Regions from separate parts of the Pseudoalteromonas sp. OFAV1 genome, predicted to be linked through region 2. Evidence: predicted binding sites of a transcription regulator. Region 2 holds the regulator's gene; each other region holds the start of a gene.

The links. Region 2 encodes sigma-54, which starts transcription at its own class of promoters, with help from an activator protein. Its sites were predicted from a motif close to GTTGGCACGNNNNTNGNNT; they were not measured.
Region 1: the regulator sigma-54 is predicted to act here: its motif matches at 2,543-2,561, upstream of L1267_RS04180 (LiaF domain-containing protein).
Region 3: the regulator sigma-54 is predicted to act here: its motif matches at 1,286-1,304, upstream of L1267_RS11980 (Tll0287-like domain-containing protein).

What each region holds. Positions count from the first base shown of each region.
Region 1 is NZ_JAKGBG010000005.1:35-4,078, reverse strand. Features, by position in the region: gene L1267_RS04200 (methyl-accepting chemotaxis protein) at 1-1,048, shown strand, start outside; gene L1267_RS04195 (hypothetical protein) at 1,033-1,242, opposite strand; gene L1267_RS04190 (YqaE/Pmp3 family membrane protein) at 1,497-1,655, opposite strand; gene L1267_RS04185 (BON domain-containing protein) at 1,713-2,282, opposite strand; gene L1267_RS04180 (LiaF domain-containing protein) at 2,612-3,268, shown strand; partial or broken gene L1267_RS04175 (transposase) at 3,702-4,044, opposite strand, start outside.
Region 2 is NZ_JAKGBG010000008.1:43,271-47,314, reverse strand. Features, by position in the region: gene lptC (LPS export ABC transporter periplasmic protein LptC) at 1-133, shown strand, start outside; gene lptA (lipopolysaccharide transport periplasmic protein LptA) at 123-644, shown strand; gene lptB (LPS export ABC transporter ATP-binding protein) at 641-1,366, shown strand; gene L1267_RS06605 (RNA polymerase factor sigma-54) at 1,484-2,980, shown strand; gene hpf (ribosome hibernation promoting factor) at 3,007-3,294, shown strand; gene ptsN (PTS IIA-like nitrogen regulatory protein PtsN) at 3,298-3,750, shown strand; gene rapZ (RNase adapter RapZ) at 3,751-4,044, shown strand, end outside.
Region 3 is NZ_JAKGBG010000018.1:62,662-66,705, reverse strand. Features, by position in the region: gene L1267_RS11995 (TFIIB-type zinc ribbon-containing protein) at 1-31, opposite strand, end outside; gene L1267_RS11990 (DUF4202 domain-containing protein) at 53-640, opposite strand; gene L1267_RS11985 (thioredoxin) at 738-1,193, opposite strand; gene L1267_RS11980 (Tll0287-like domain-containing protein) at 1,346-1,912, shown strand; gene L1267_RS11975 (zinc ribbon domain-containing protein YjdM) at 1,987-2,322, shown strand; cyclic di-GMP riboswitch class I at 2,721-2,816, shown strand; gene L1267_RS11970 (hypothetical protein) at 2,833-3,582, shown strand; gene L1267_RS11965 (hypothetical protein) at 3,661-3,975, opposite strand.

The DNA.
Region 1 (4,044 bases), on a different contig from region 2:
ATTAATCATCATCCTTGCGATTATCATTGCGATGATCTTTTGGGCCACGCAAATGATCACCAAACCTCTTACAAAACTGACTTACATCATGCGTGATATCGCATCAGGCGATGGCGATTTAACACAAAAAATTGAAATTCATAGTCAGGACGAAGTTGGCCAGCTTGCTCATCATATGAACACCTTCATCGATAAATTACGTGCAATGATGCTCAACACTGCTGCGCAAGCAGAGCAGCTGAGCCAAGCAGCTAGTCAGCTGAAAATTGTATCGCAAAAAACCAATGATGAAATTCAGCAAGAAAAACAACAAGTTGATAGTGTAAGTGCCGCTGTTACTGAAATGGCATCTACAGTACTCGAAATTTCACGTAATGCGCAGCATACCAATAATGCAGCCGAAGAAGTGCAAGCCATTACAGTTGATGGCACTAAGCGCTCTACACAAGCTCAGTCAGTAATGACTGCGCTTGCAAGCCACATCGGCGAAGCATCTAAAGTGGTTGCAGGTCTTGAACAAGAAAGTGGCAACATTGGCGCTGTGATCGACGTAATCAACTCAATTGCAGAGCAAACTAACTTACTAGCACTTAATGCAGCAATTGAAGCGGCACGAGCCGGTGAGCAAGGGCGAGGCTTTGCTGTTGTGGCTGACGAAGTTCGTTCACTAGCAAGCAGAACGCAAGAGTCAACGGATGATATTCGAAATATGATCAGTCGCTTACAGCAAATTGCTCAACAAGCATCAACTATGATGCAACAGGGTCAAGAGCGTGCTGAAGGCTCCGTTGAGCAAACGCAAATTGTATTGCAAGCACTGCAAGATATCGCGCAATCAGTGACAAATGTACAAGATCAGAGTCATCAAATTGCGACTTCAACAGAACAGCAAACTGTGGTTGCAGAAGATATTAATAATAGCCTGGCGGCTATTAACCACCTTGTTAATAGCACTGCGGATCATGCTCATGAATTGGCAGATGAAGCACGTGATTTAAATGAATTGGCAGCGTCTTTAAATAAGACAGTAAATCAGTTTAAGTTATAAAGATAAATTGCCGAAGTTATTAAAAACCCGATGTCACCTGAAGATGACATCGGGTTTTTATCGTCAGCCTTCCCTGTTAATCGTGGCGCAACCGCTTTCGCGTGTTCCATAAATTCATGCCACTGTTGCTTATTCCATAAAGCAACTCCTTTGTCGGTCAATCCTTGTGTTGGTTGCGTTTGTACTTGTTCCATATAGTCACCTCCTTACGCTAGCTTCATCCTGTTTGGCTCCAAGCCTGAGCTTATTCCTTGCTGTCATCTCCGTTCACTTTATCCATAAAGCGTTGCCATTGTGCGCTACTCCATAACGCTTTGTTACTTCCTTGCTGTCCTTTTTGCTGTGCTACATTGTCCATACTGTAAACTCCTTGCGGTTTATCGTCCTTTACTCCTACAGCTGCTCCTTGCTGTGCTCCCTGACTCATCCTTGCTGATTAATGCGGTAATTATCGCTTAGCGATGATATACACAGCATGAATCAAACCTGGAATGTACCCTAATAAGGTTAAAAGAATATTAATCCAGAACTGCGCACCTAAACCTACCTGTAAAAATACGCCAAGAGGTGGAATTAAAACCGATAAAATAATACGTATTAAATCCATGACTCACTCCTTGAAATCTATTAGCCCAGCCAAAGCTGGGCTAATTTAGGCTTGCTGTTATTCAGCAACAATCGTTAATTCATCGATTACTTTGCGAACGTCTTCAGCGTTTTCAGCGATACTGATTGCTAATTGCTTTTCAGCATCAGACTCAACGGTACCTTTAAGTGTTACTACACCGTTATCGGTATCAACATCGATGTCTGTACCACCTACTTCTGAGTTAAATAAATAACGTGTTGTGATTACAGTACTGATTTTCGCATCTGTTAAATCGCTTTCAGTTGAATCAGCTTTATCTGCTTTCATTTTCTTAGCCTTCATGTTTTTAACAACCGTTAGTTTGTTATCAACAGAGCTAACGCCATCTAGGCTAAGAACAAGCTCTTCAGCAAGCTCTTTATCTAATTCACTATCAACTTTACCTGTAAGTACAACCTTGCCATTCGTTACATCAGTGTTGATGTCAAAGTTGTTAAGGTTTGTGTTCATAAGAAGCACAGTTTCTGCCTTACCATCAATCCAAGCATCTTTACTTTCATTTTCCCAACTGCTTGCCTGAGCTGACATACTTGCTGTTGCACCAATTACTAAAGCGGCAATCATAGATTTGTTAAAAGTGTTCATAATCTTCTCCTTTTGATTTAAGACACTTTTACTAATGCGACTATAATGCCAACTATTTATTTGTTTAATTTCAATACCTTAAGCCCTCATTCAGCGACTATTTATATTCAATTCGGTAAAGATTTACAGGCTGCTCGGTAAGAAGTTCACTATATTGCAAAAATAACCATTTAGTTGCTGATTTTATTAATCTGTGGTTAATTTAACTAAGTAACGTTGACACTATAAAACACAACATATTGATTTATAATAAAATAAAATTTGGCCTAAGCTTTGCTTTATTACGAATAACATAAAAATCACTTTGATAATCACAACAGGGAACTACCATGGCCGTTAAACTTGAAGATCGCCCAATCGATCAAGTAAGAGAAGAAGTAATTGATCAACTCATTTATAACTACAGTCATGCTGTTATTTCAGCTGAAGCATTTGAACGCCGCTTAGACCAAGCAATGGAAGCCACCAGCAACGAAGTACTCGTTGAACTTGTTGCTGACTTAGAGCTAAAAGCTGATATTGACTACAAATCGCAAAAGCATGCGCAATTTAAACCTCATTATGGCCACAGCAGCGATAACGAAAGTCTGCAGCTTCGTAGTATTTTGGGTTCAAATGAGCGCAGCGGCCAGTGGGTAGTGCCAAAAGAAATTCACCTTACAAACTGCTTAGGTTCAATTGAGCTCGATTTTAGCGAAGCGATTTTCCAGCACCAACATGTCACTATTTACGTGAACTGTATTTTAGGTAACGACGAAATCTATGTGCCAGAACATGTCAATGTGGTATCAAAGCTGTTCAGTGTTATTGGCAGTGTAGAGAACAGATCAGTCGCCTTAAATAAAGGCCAAGGCCCAACCATTACCATTGAAGGTAATGTATGGCTAGGCTCAGTCGAGATTTCAGTTAAACGTACCATGAAAGAAAAGTTCATCAGCTTTGCCAACAGTCTAAAAGCCAGTTGGAAAGAGATGAATAAGATGTAGTAAAAGTTGCGAGTTGCGATTATGTTAATGTAGGTCGTCATTTATGGCGACAAGATATTGCATACGTTTCACCAATGACGCGCTAAAGCACGACCTACTAGAATGCGCGCGAAATAAATTTCACGCCTACATCGAAGATCTAATCGCACAAAGAGGGTAAGAGGCGCTTCGCTTAAGAGAAAACTCAGTTCTCTTCCTCTATGCTCTCTGTGTTCTTATATGGACTCCCCGTTTTTTGTCAACGGAGTATTTATTAAATAAAGATTAGATGCTGGCTTATATACGGACTCTATTTGGGGAGCTACCCCTGGTCACTTTAATGTATTCGCCCCTTTATGACTTTTCTCTGTGACGGTATTTTCTACCTGAACACGGAACAGTCTCTTAAAGGTCAGTCTTACCCTGGTTTTAAACGCTCTTTATTGACAATAATTTAAGCTGTTAACAACTTTGGCTGATAACATTCGTTTTTCTTTAGCATGGCAAATGCAGTTCTGATTGTTTTATTCGCCAATGCTATTGCTGCCACTTTCTTACCGCGTCTTGCAATCAACTTTTTAAGCCATTCATCCTTTTCTGTGCGACTTGCTCTTTTTATAACATTTGAAACAACCGCTAGTGCACCTTGATATAACGTGCTACGTAACTTCTTGTTTGCTGATTTTTTTGAAATTGAGCCAATCTTTTCTTTGCCACCAGAGCTATGCTGCACAGGCGTTAATCCTGCACAGGCAGACGCTTCTCGTCCATTTTTAAAGTGCTCTATACAACTAAAG
Region 2 (4,044 bases):
CATGTTTTCGAAGCAACCTGTGACGCTAACAGGACCAAATTTAAAAATTACCGGTAAAGGCCTAAAAGCTAATTTAAAAACCGAGATTGTAGAGCTAACTAACCATACACGAACCATATACTATGACCAATAAACTGAAGAAATTACTCCTGATCCCAAGCTTATTGATTGCCTTTTCAGGCGTAGCTGCCGAGCAGACAGGCGCACAAATTAGCATAAGCTCAGATCGCCAAACTGGTAAGCTAAAAGATGGCGTTGGTATATTTGAAGGCAATGTCGAAATTATACATGGTAACCGCCGGATCACAGCCGAACGCCTTGAAGCCCATGGTGGTGATACAGAAGGTACTGTTGAGTTAATTATCGCCACAGGTAAGCCTGCTTATTTTGAAGAAAAGCAAGCAGATGGCACGGTAATGAGCGCCAGTGCAGAAGAAGTTCGCTACGACGTAGCCAAGCGCTTCTTAACTTTAAATGGCGAAGCCGAAGTGACTCAAGCAGGCCAAAAAGTAACAGCGAAAAGCATTACTTATGATATGGCACAACAACTAATTAGCGCAGAAAAAGACGAAAACTCAACAGACCGTGTACACACAATCTTAGTGCCTGTTGACAACAAACAAGACGATAAAGGCCAACCATGAGCACATTAAAAGCAGAGCTTTTAGCAAAAAGTTATAAAGGCCGCCAAGTTGTCAAAAATGTGGGTCTTGAGGTTGAAGCGGGCAGTATCGTTGGTTTGCTTGGCCCAAATGGCGCAGGCAAAACCACCACTTTCTATATGATTGTTGGCTTAGTACCTAGCGATAAAGGCAAGATCAGCATTGATGATAATGATATTACACTTTTGCCAATGCATAGCCGAGCACGTTTAGGGATTGGTTACCTACCACAAGAGTCATCTATTTTTAGAAAGTTAACGGTTTATCAAAACCTAATGGCTATTTTAGAAACGCGTAAAGATTTAAATAAACAAGGCCGAGAAGAAACACTCAACAACTTACTTGATGAATTTAGTATTCAGCATATTCGTGATAGTCAAGGTATGGCTTTATCTGGGGGCGAGCGTCGTCGCGTAGAAATTGCTAGGGCATTAGCCGCAAATCCTAAATTTATCTTGTTAGATGAGCCTTTTGCTGGTGTTGATCCTATTTCAGTGTTAGATATAAAGAAAATTATTGAACACTTAAAAAATCGTGGTATTGGTGTATTAATCACTGACCATAATGTTAGAGAAACCCTTGATGTTTGTGAAAAAGCCTACATTGTTTCTCATGGGGAGCTAATTGCATCAGGAACACCTGAGCATGTTTTAGCTGACCAAACCGTACGCGATGTGTATCTAGGTGAGCAATTCAGGCTATAACCAATAAGCCACCATCTAGCGCATCTGCTAAACTAAATAACAATGACAATAAATCGATATAAATTTACCTGTGACTGCACAGGTGTCGATAACACATAAAAGGATTGTTAGGGATACATGAGGCAATCATTACAGCTGCGCATGGGCCAGCAACTTACAATGACTCCACAACTGCAACAAGCAATTCGCTTGCTGCAGCTTAGTACATTGGATCTCCAGCAAGAAATTCAAGAAGCACTTGATAGTAACCCTCTGCTTGAAGTGGAAGAAGCAGATTACAACGATGAAAACATTGGTAAGAACGAGCAAAAAGCTGAATCTGATGATACTCAGCTAAGTGCATCGGCCGAAGAAGCGCCGAGTGAGTACGAACAAGAAAGCAGCGATGCCCTTAACAAAGACACCGTTAGTGACGATTTAGCCATGGATGTGACATGGGATGAGTACATGAGTGCTGCCCCATCAACATCATCAGGTCCAATGCCAGAAGATGAGTCAATTTATCAAGGTGCATCGACTGAAACCCTCCATGAATACCTTATGTGGCAATTACAACTCACACCATTTAGCCCAACCGATGAAGCGATCGCTGTCGCCATCGTAGAGGCAATTGATGACTCAGGTATTTTAACTGTTAGCTGCGAAGACATAGTCGAAAGTTTTAATCAAAATAATGATGAAGAAGAAATCGAACTAGATGAAGTCGAAGCGGTCTTAAAGAGAATACAGTTGTTTGATCCAGTAGGGATTGGTGCCCGTAGCTTACAAGAGTGCTTATGTATCCAGCTTCGCCAATTCGATGCGAGTACGCCGTATTTAGCTGAAACTAAAATGGTTTTATCTGAGCATATTGAATTATTAGCAAGTCGCGACTATCGCACTTTGATGAAAAAGACTAAGCTTAAAGAAAGCGAACTAAAAGAAGTAATGACGCTGATCCACAGCTTAAACCCTAAGCCAGCAGACAGCATAGTTCGCGAAGAGTCTGAGTACGTTATACCCGATGTATCGGTTAAAAAAGTTAAAGGTCGTTGGGTCGTTGAACTAAACCCAGATTGTATGCCAAAAATTAGAGTGAATAGCCAATATGCAGCTATGTCACGCTCAGTAAAATCGAGCAGCGATAGCCAGTTTATTCGCTCTCATTTACAAGAAGCTAAATGGTTTATTAAAAGCTTAGAGAGCCGTAACGATACACTTTTAAAAGTGACCAATTGTATCGTACAGCAACAACAAGCATTTTTTGAACATGGCCCAGAAGCCATGAAACCAATGGTGCTGAACGATGTCGCAGAAATGGTCGAAATGCATGAATCGACAATTTCACGTGTTACAACACAAAAATACATGCACACCCCTCGCGGGATTTTTGAGTTGAAATATTTCTTCTCAAGCCATGTCAGCACAGAAAACGGTGGTGAGTGTTCATCAACAGCAATTCGCGCTTTGATCAAAAAGCTTATCGCTGCAGAAAACTCAGCTAAACCATTGAGTGATAGTAAAATTGCAGATATATTGGCTGAGCAAGGAATTAAAGTAGCTAGACGCACAATTGCAAAATATCGAGAGTCTCTAGCGATACCTCCGTCTAATCAGCGTAAGAGTTTGATTTAGACGTTTTACATAGAAGGAAAATGCTTATGCAACTAAATTTAACTGGTCGTCATGTAGAAATCACTGATTCATTAAGAGACTATGTAAACAGCAAGTTTGCAAAACTAGAAAGGCATTTTGACCACATTAATAATGTACATGTCATTCTAGATGTAGAAAAATTAAGCCAAAAAGCAGAAGCAACTTTACATGTAAATGGAGGCGAGCTCTTTGCCTCAACTGCACACCAAGATATGTATGCAGCCATTGACTCGCTAATCGATAAACTAGATCGTCAAGTCATTAAACACAAAGAGAAATTAGCTCGACACTAAATTATGAAACTTAGTTCACTTACTAACCAGGACTGCAGCAAAGCTGCGGTCCTTTTTAATAGCAAAAAAAGAATCCTTGAATATATCAGCGAGCTGGCTCACCAGCAGCTTCCTCATTTATCTCAACAAGACGTCCTTGATGCCTTACTCAATAGAGAAAAATTAGGCAGTACAGGTATTGGTCGTGGCATTGCTATTCCACATGGCCGCATGAGTGGTGCAGAGCAACCACAGGCATTTGTCATAGTGAGTGAATCCCCAATCAATTTTGACGCAATTGATAACCGACCTGTGGATATTTTCGTTGCACTCATCGTACCAGATGGAGACAGCCAACTTCACCTAAAGACCTTATCGACAATTGCTGATAGACTAAAAGATAAGGAGTTTTGTAAACAGTTACGTAGCGCCAAAACAGACCACGAACTGTTTCAGGTCATATCAGCAGAGGCATAAATGGAATTAATTATCATCAGCGGTCGCTCAGGCTCAGGTAAATCGGTCGCTTTACGTGTACTTGAAGACTTGGGTTACTACTGTGTTGATAATATCCCAGTCAACTTATTACCTTCGCTTGTTCGTAGCGTTTCAGACAACTATGACAAAATAGCAGTCAGCATAGATGTGCGTAACTTACCGAAAGAGCAGCAAGAGTTTAATGATATTCTTGAATACCTGCCAGGTTTCGCAAACCCAACACTGTTCTATTTAGACAGTGATGACCAAACTCTGATCAAACGCTTTTCTGAA
Region 3 (4,044 bases), on a different contig from region 2:
CAAGGGCTGTTTTAGTACGTGGGCAAAACATATTACATCCTTGTTTTTATAATTAATTTAGCGCTTTTGTTATTAACGGCTTAAGTGGCTCAGGTAAGCTGATGTGTCCAGTTAATACAAATTCATGTGCTTCATCTGACATTTTTTGCCATGTTTTACGAATAATACCCAGCCATTTTTGCTCATCGTAATCAGGCTTGCTACTTGCAAAGTCAAGCATGTAATGCTCAATAAACACGAGGCTGGCGATATCTTCAATCAATTGGCTATCAGGATTTCGTTTTATATTTTTTTTAGCAACGGCTGCATAAACACGCTCACAATCAGCCGTTGAATAACCAGCCGCTTTCATGAGGGCTGTTACACGCTCAGCATGAAAATCATATAAAGCAGTGCGCCATTGATAATAACCTTGCTTACCCATAGGAAAATCACTTCGCGGAGAGCGCCAGCGCTCAATATGTTGCCCTCGGGCAGCAATATGCATTAGCTCATCGGCTTGAGGCTTAAAACGATTGAGCATATCGGTCATACGCATGGCATATAAACCTTCTTTTGCAAATTCTTGTTCATCGACTAGAACTCTGTTTGGGTCTACTGCATTGGCTGTATCAATGGCTTTAATAACGGCGGTATACATCATGGGTTCTCATTGTTATTGCTTCAAAGTGATTGTAAATGGCAACAATCACTTTGGCTATATTGCATCAGGCAATCTGGTACTGCTAGCTTGAGATCTAGTTTTGCAAAGTTAAATCAGTAGCAATACTTTGCTTTGGTTTTTCTATCATGCGCGCGAGCTCTTTTTCGCCATCGCTAACGATAATGGTTGGCGTATACAGTAAATCGTGCTGCTTTGCTAAACCGGCAGGATCAAGCTTATCGTAGCCTACAGCCACTAATTTAAGGGATCCTAATTGCACATTCGCTGTATCAATAAGTTTTAAAAAACGAGGGACTTCACGTTTAGAGTCATGGCACCAAGTGCCTAAAAACACTAACACTTGCTTACCTTGCAGTGCTCTTATAGTACTTAGCTCTTCTTCACTGGGTGAGTAATCATTATATTCTTCACTAAAAGCAGGATAGTCTTTAAGTAAGTCGGCAACGCTGATATCTCCACTATAAGGACCTGAGCTTGCAAATGTAAAAGCAGAAAATAACAATAAAGCGATATAAACTAATTTTTTCATATTTTGTTCTCTGAATATTTTTCTCACCATAACCAATTTAACAGCAACACTCCAGCATGCTATTAACGTGAATCCTGTTTTTTGCAGCTTAAATTGGCATGTAAAGTAAATGCGAACTACTATATTAGATATATCTAATATAAGGCCTTACAATGCACACTTTAAGAACGATAGCGCTTTGCACTCTATTGCTTTCACCTAACCTTTATGCTGAAACGAATTCTGCTACCCTAGAAACCCAAGCAGCTGAGCGAGCAACTGAATTTGCCACTACGCTCAAATCAGCACTAGGAGCCGCTATAAAACAAGGCGGTTTAGTTGAAGGTATTAACGTGTGCAAAATGCAAGCCCCTGCTATTGCCGAAAGCTTATCAACCGATGGTTGGACTGTGGCACGTAAAAGCACTAAAAACCGAAATCCGAACAATAAACCAGATGACTGGGAAGCTGAAAAAATCGCCCAGCTAGTTGATATGATCAGAAACTCAGAAAGCATTGATAATGTGACTTTCTCGACCAATAAAGATGGCCAATTCCGCTTTGCTAAAGCAATAAAAGTCGCGCCAGTTTGCCTCAATTGTCATGGTCAAACGATTGCTCCAGAAGTAAAGCAAGTGCTTAGTGAGCATTACCCCCATGATTTAGCCACAGGCTATCGGCTTGGTGATTTAAGAGGAATATTCTCTATTACCAAAGAACTCGACACGTCTGAGCCATAAAATATAAGCCTTATGCTCGCTTAGTTTGCTCTTAGCCATTAAAATACGCTTTTAAAATTAACCAAGGTGTTTTTATGTCTTTTCCTCCTTGTCCAAAATGTAATTCTGAATACGTATATGAAGATCAAAACAACTTAGTATGTCCAGAGTGCGCTCATGAGTGGGATCCAAATGCTGTTAATAACGATGATGTGATCGATGTAAGAGATGCTAACGGCACCTTATTGGTCGATGGCGACAAAGTGACTGTTGCGAAAGATTTAAAAATTAAAGGCAGCTCACAAGTAATTAAAATTGGTACCAAAGCCGTGATCCGCCGCGTGTTAGATAAAAAAGACCACGAACTAGACTGTAAAGTTGATGGCGTCGGTGAAATGATGGTAACCGCTAAGTTTGTTAAAAAAGCTTAATAAACATATAGAGCAGTGCCTAATATAAAAACACTGCTCAATCAGTATACTTTAAAGAAATAAAAAACATTTCAAATAAAATACCATTTTTATTCAAAGCTATAGAACTTCACTAAAATATATTCTATTTAGAATCAAAATCATAAAAAATACCCAAAAACAACACACTGAACCCAAAACAGAACCAGAATACCTACTTTAAGGTACAGGAATAATAAATTTATACTAATTATTTTGCATTAAATAATTGTTCACCTACACTTCTTTTCGATCATTATTTCTTGAATATGGAATATGATTTAAACCACGTTTAAAAAAGCAGGTATTTTGAACACTATTTAGGAACTATAAATAGGTGCTCATGTAGTTATACAAATATGTTTTTAACAAAACTAATGTATTAATACTGCCAAACCTACTGTGAGGTAGGGACGGAAAGCCACGGGTCTTCTCTGAAAGAAGTAAGGAAATGGGAAGATAGCCGGGTTGTGGAATTTGGAATCCAGAACAATGAAACATCACATCTTTAGCACAGCATTACTTGCTGTCGCTTTCACATCAACAGCTTACGCAGTAGACGATCCGAATTTTGGTGCACAGTCATTGCGAGGCGAAATCGGCACGAAAGGAGTTTTCTTGACCATTCCTTACGATGAAGTTCGTTACGGTAATGGCGATAACAAAGCATATATAAAACCTGAAGAATACAAAATGATGTACTCTGATAGCATTGGCGGTAAAGTAACCTGCCCTGCTATTAAAGGGCCAGGTTTAAAAGGATTGAATTACCATCAATTCAAAAACGGCATTGAATGCTCATGGAAGTCTCGCCCCGGCAGTAATGCCGAAATTATTACTTTTACTTTAATGCCAGGTGGAGACACAGGAAAGTCGCCAAAACATTATCGAGGTAAAAATAAAGTCGTAACATGGAAAGGCATTATTAACGATGCTAATGGCCAAGGTGCTGTAACGAAAAGCTATAAAACAACCCTAAGTTTGGATATGTTCGATTACCGTAATGGTAACTCTCATAAAGCTTTTGTTTTCAAAAAGAATCATAAAGTGAAGCTTGGGGATTTTACGTCGACTAAAGGTTCTATCCGTGACTTTATTTGTGACTTCAATGGTCAAAAAATAAATGTACTTAAAGATCATGCTCCTGTTGGTCAATTTGGTAAAAAAGGCGTCAAGTGCACTTATATGCTTAAACAAAATGGTAAAGACCCTCATTACTATGGTGAAGTCGTATTTAAATAATAAATTTAAAAACAATTAATAAAAGACTGTTAATTTTCCTTTTCATTCAAAGCCTAGCCTGCGCTAGGCTTTTCTAACTCACTTTAAATAGCAAATATTTTCAACAATAATCCCTGTTACTTCACAATGTTCGCAGCTCAACTGCCAGCCAGCAATCCATGTGGTTACGCTAAGATTTCCTTTGCAAAGTGGGCAAACTTCGCCAGCAAACGTACTGGGGGTAATATCTTTAGCTTGCTTAGAAAACGGTCTTAACAACCAAAGAATATTATCGTCGATACTGATGGTTAGATCGTGGCGTAACGTCTCGCAATAAGCATCAAACACCGCTTGTCTGTACTGTTTTTTGTCGTTTTTAAACAACCCACAGCCAATGCTCGAAGAGCTTTTCAAGCCAGAAGATGACTAATTATATTATTTGTGATGCTATGCATGAATAAAGGTAAGCAATAAAGCATGCTT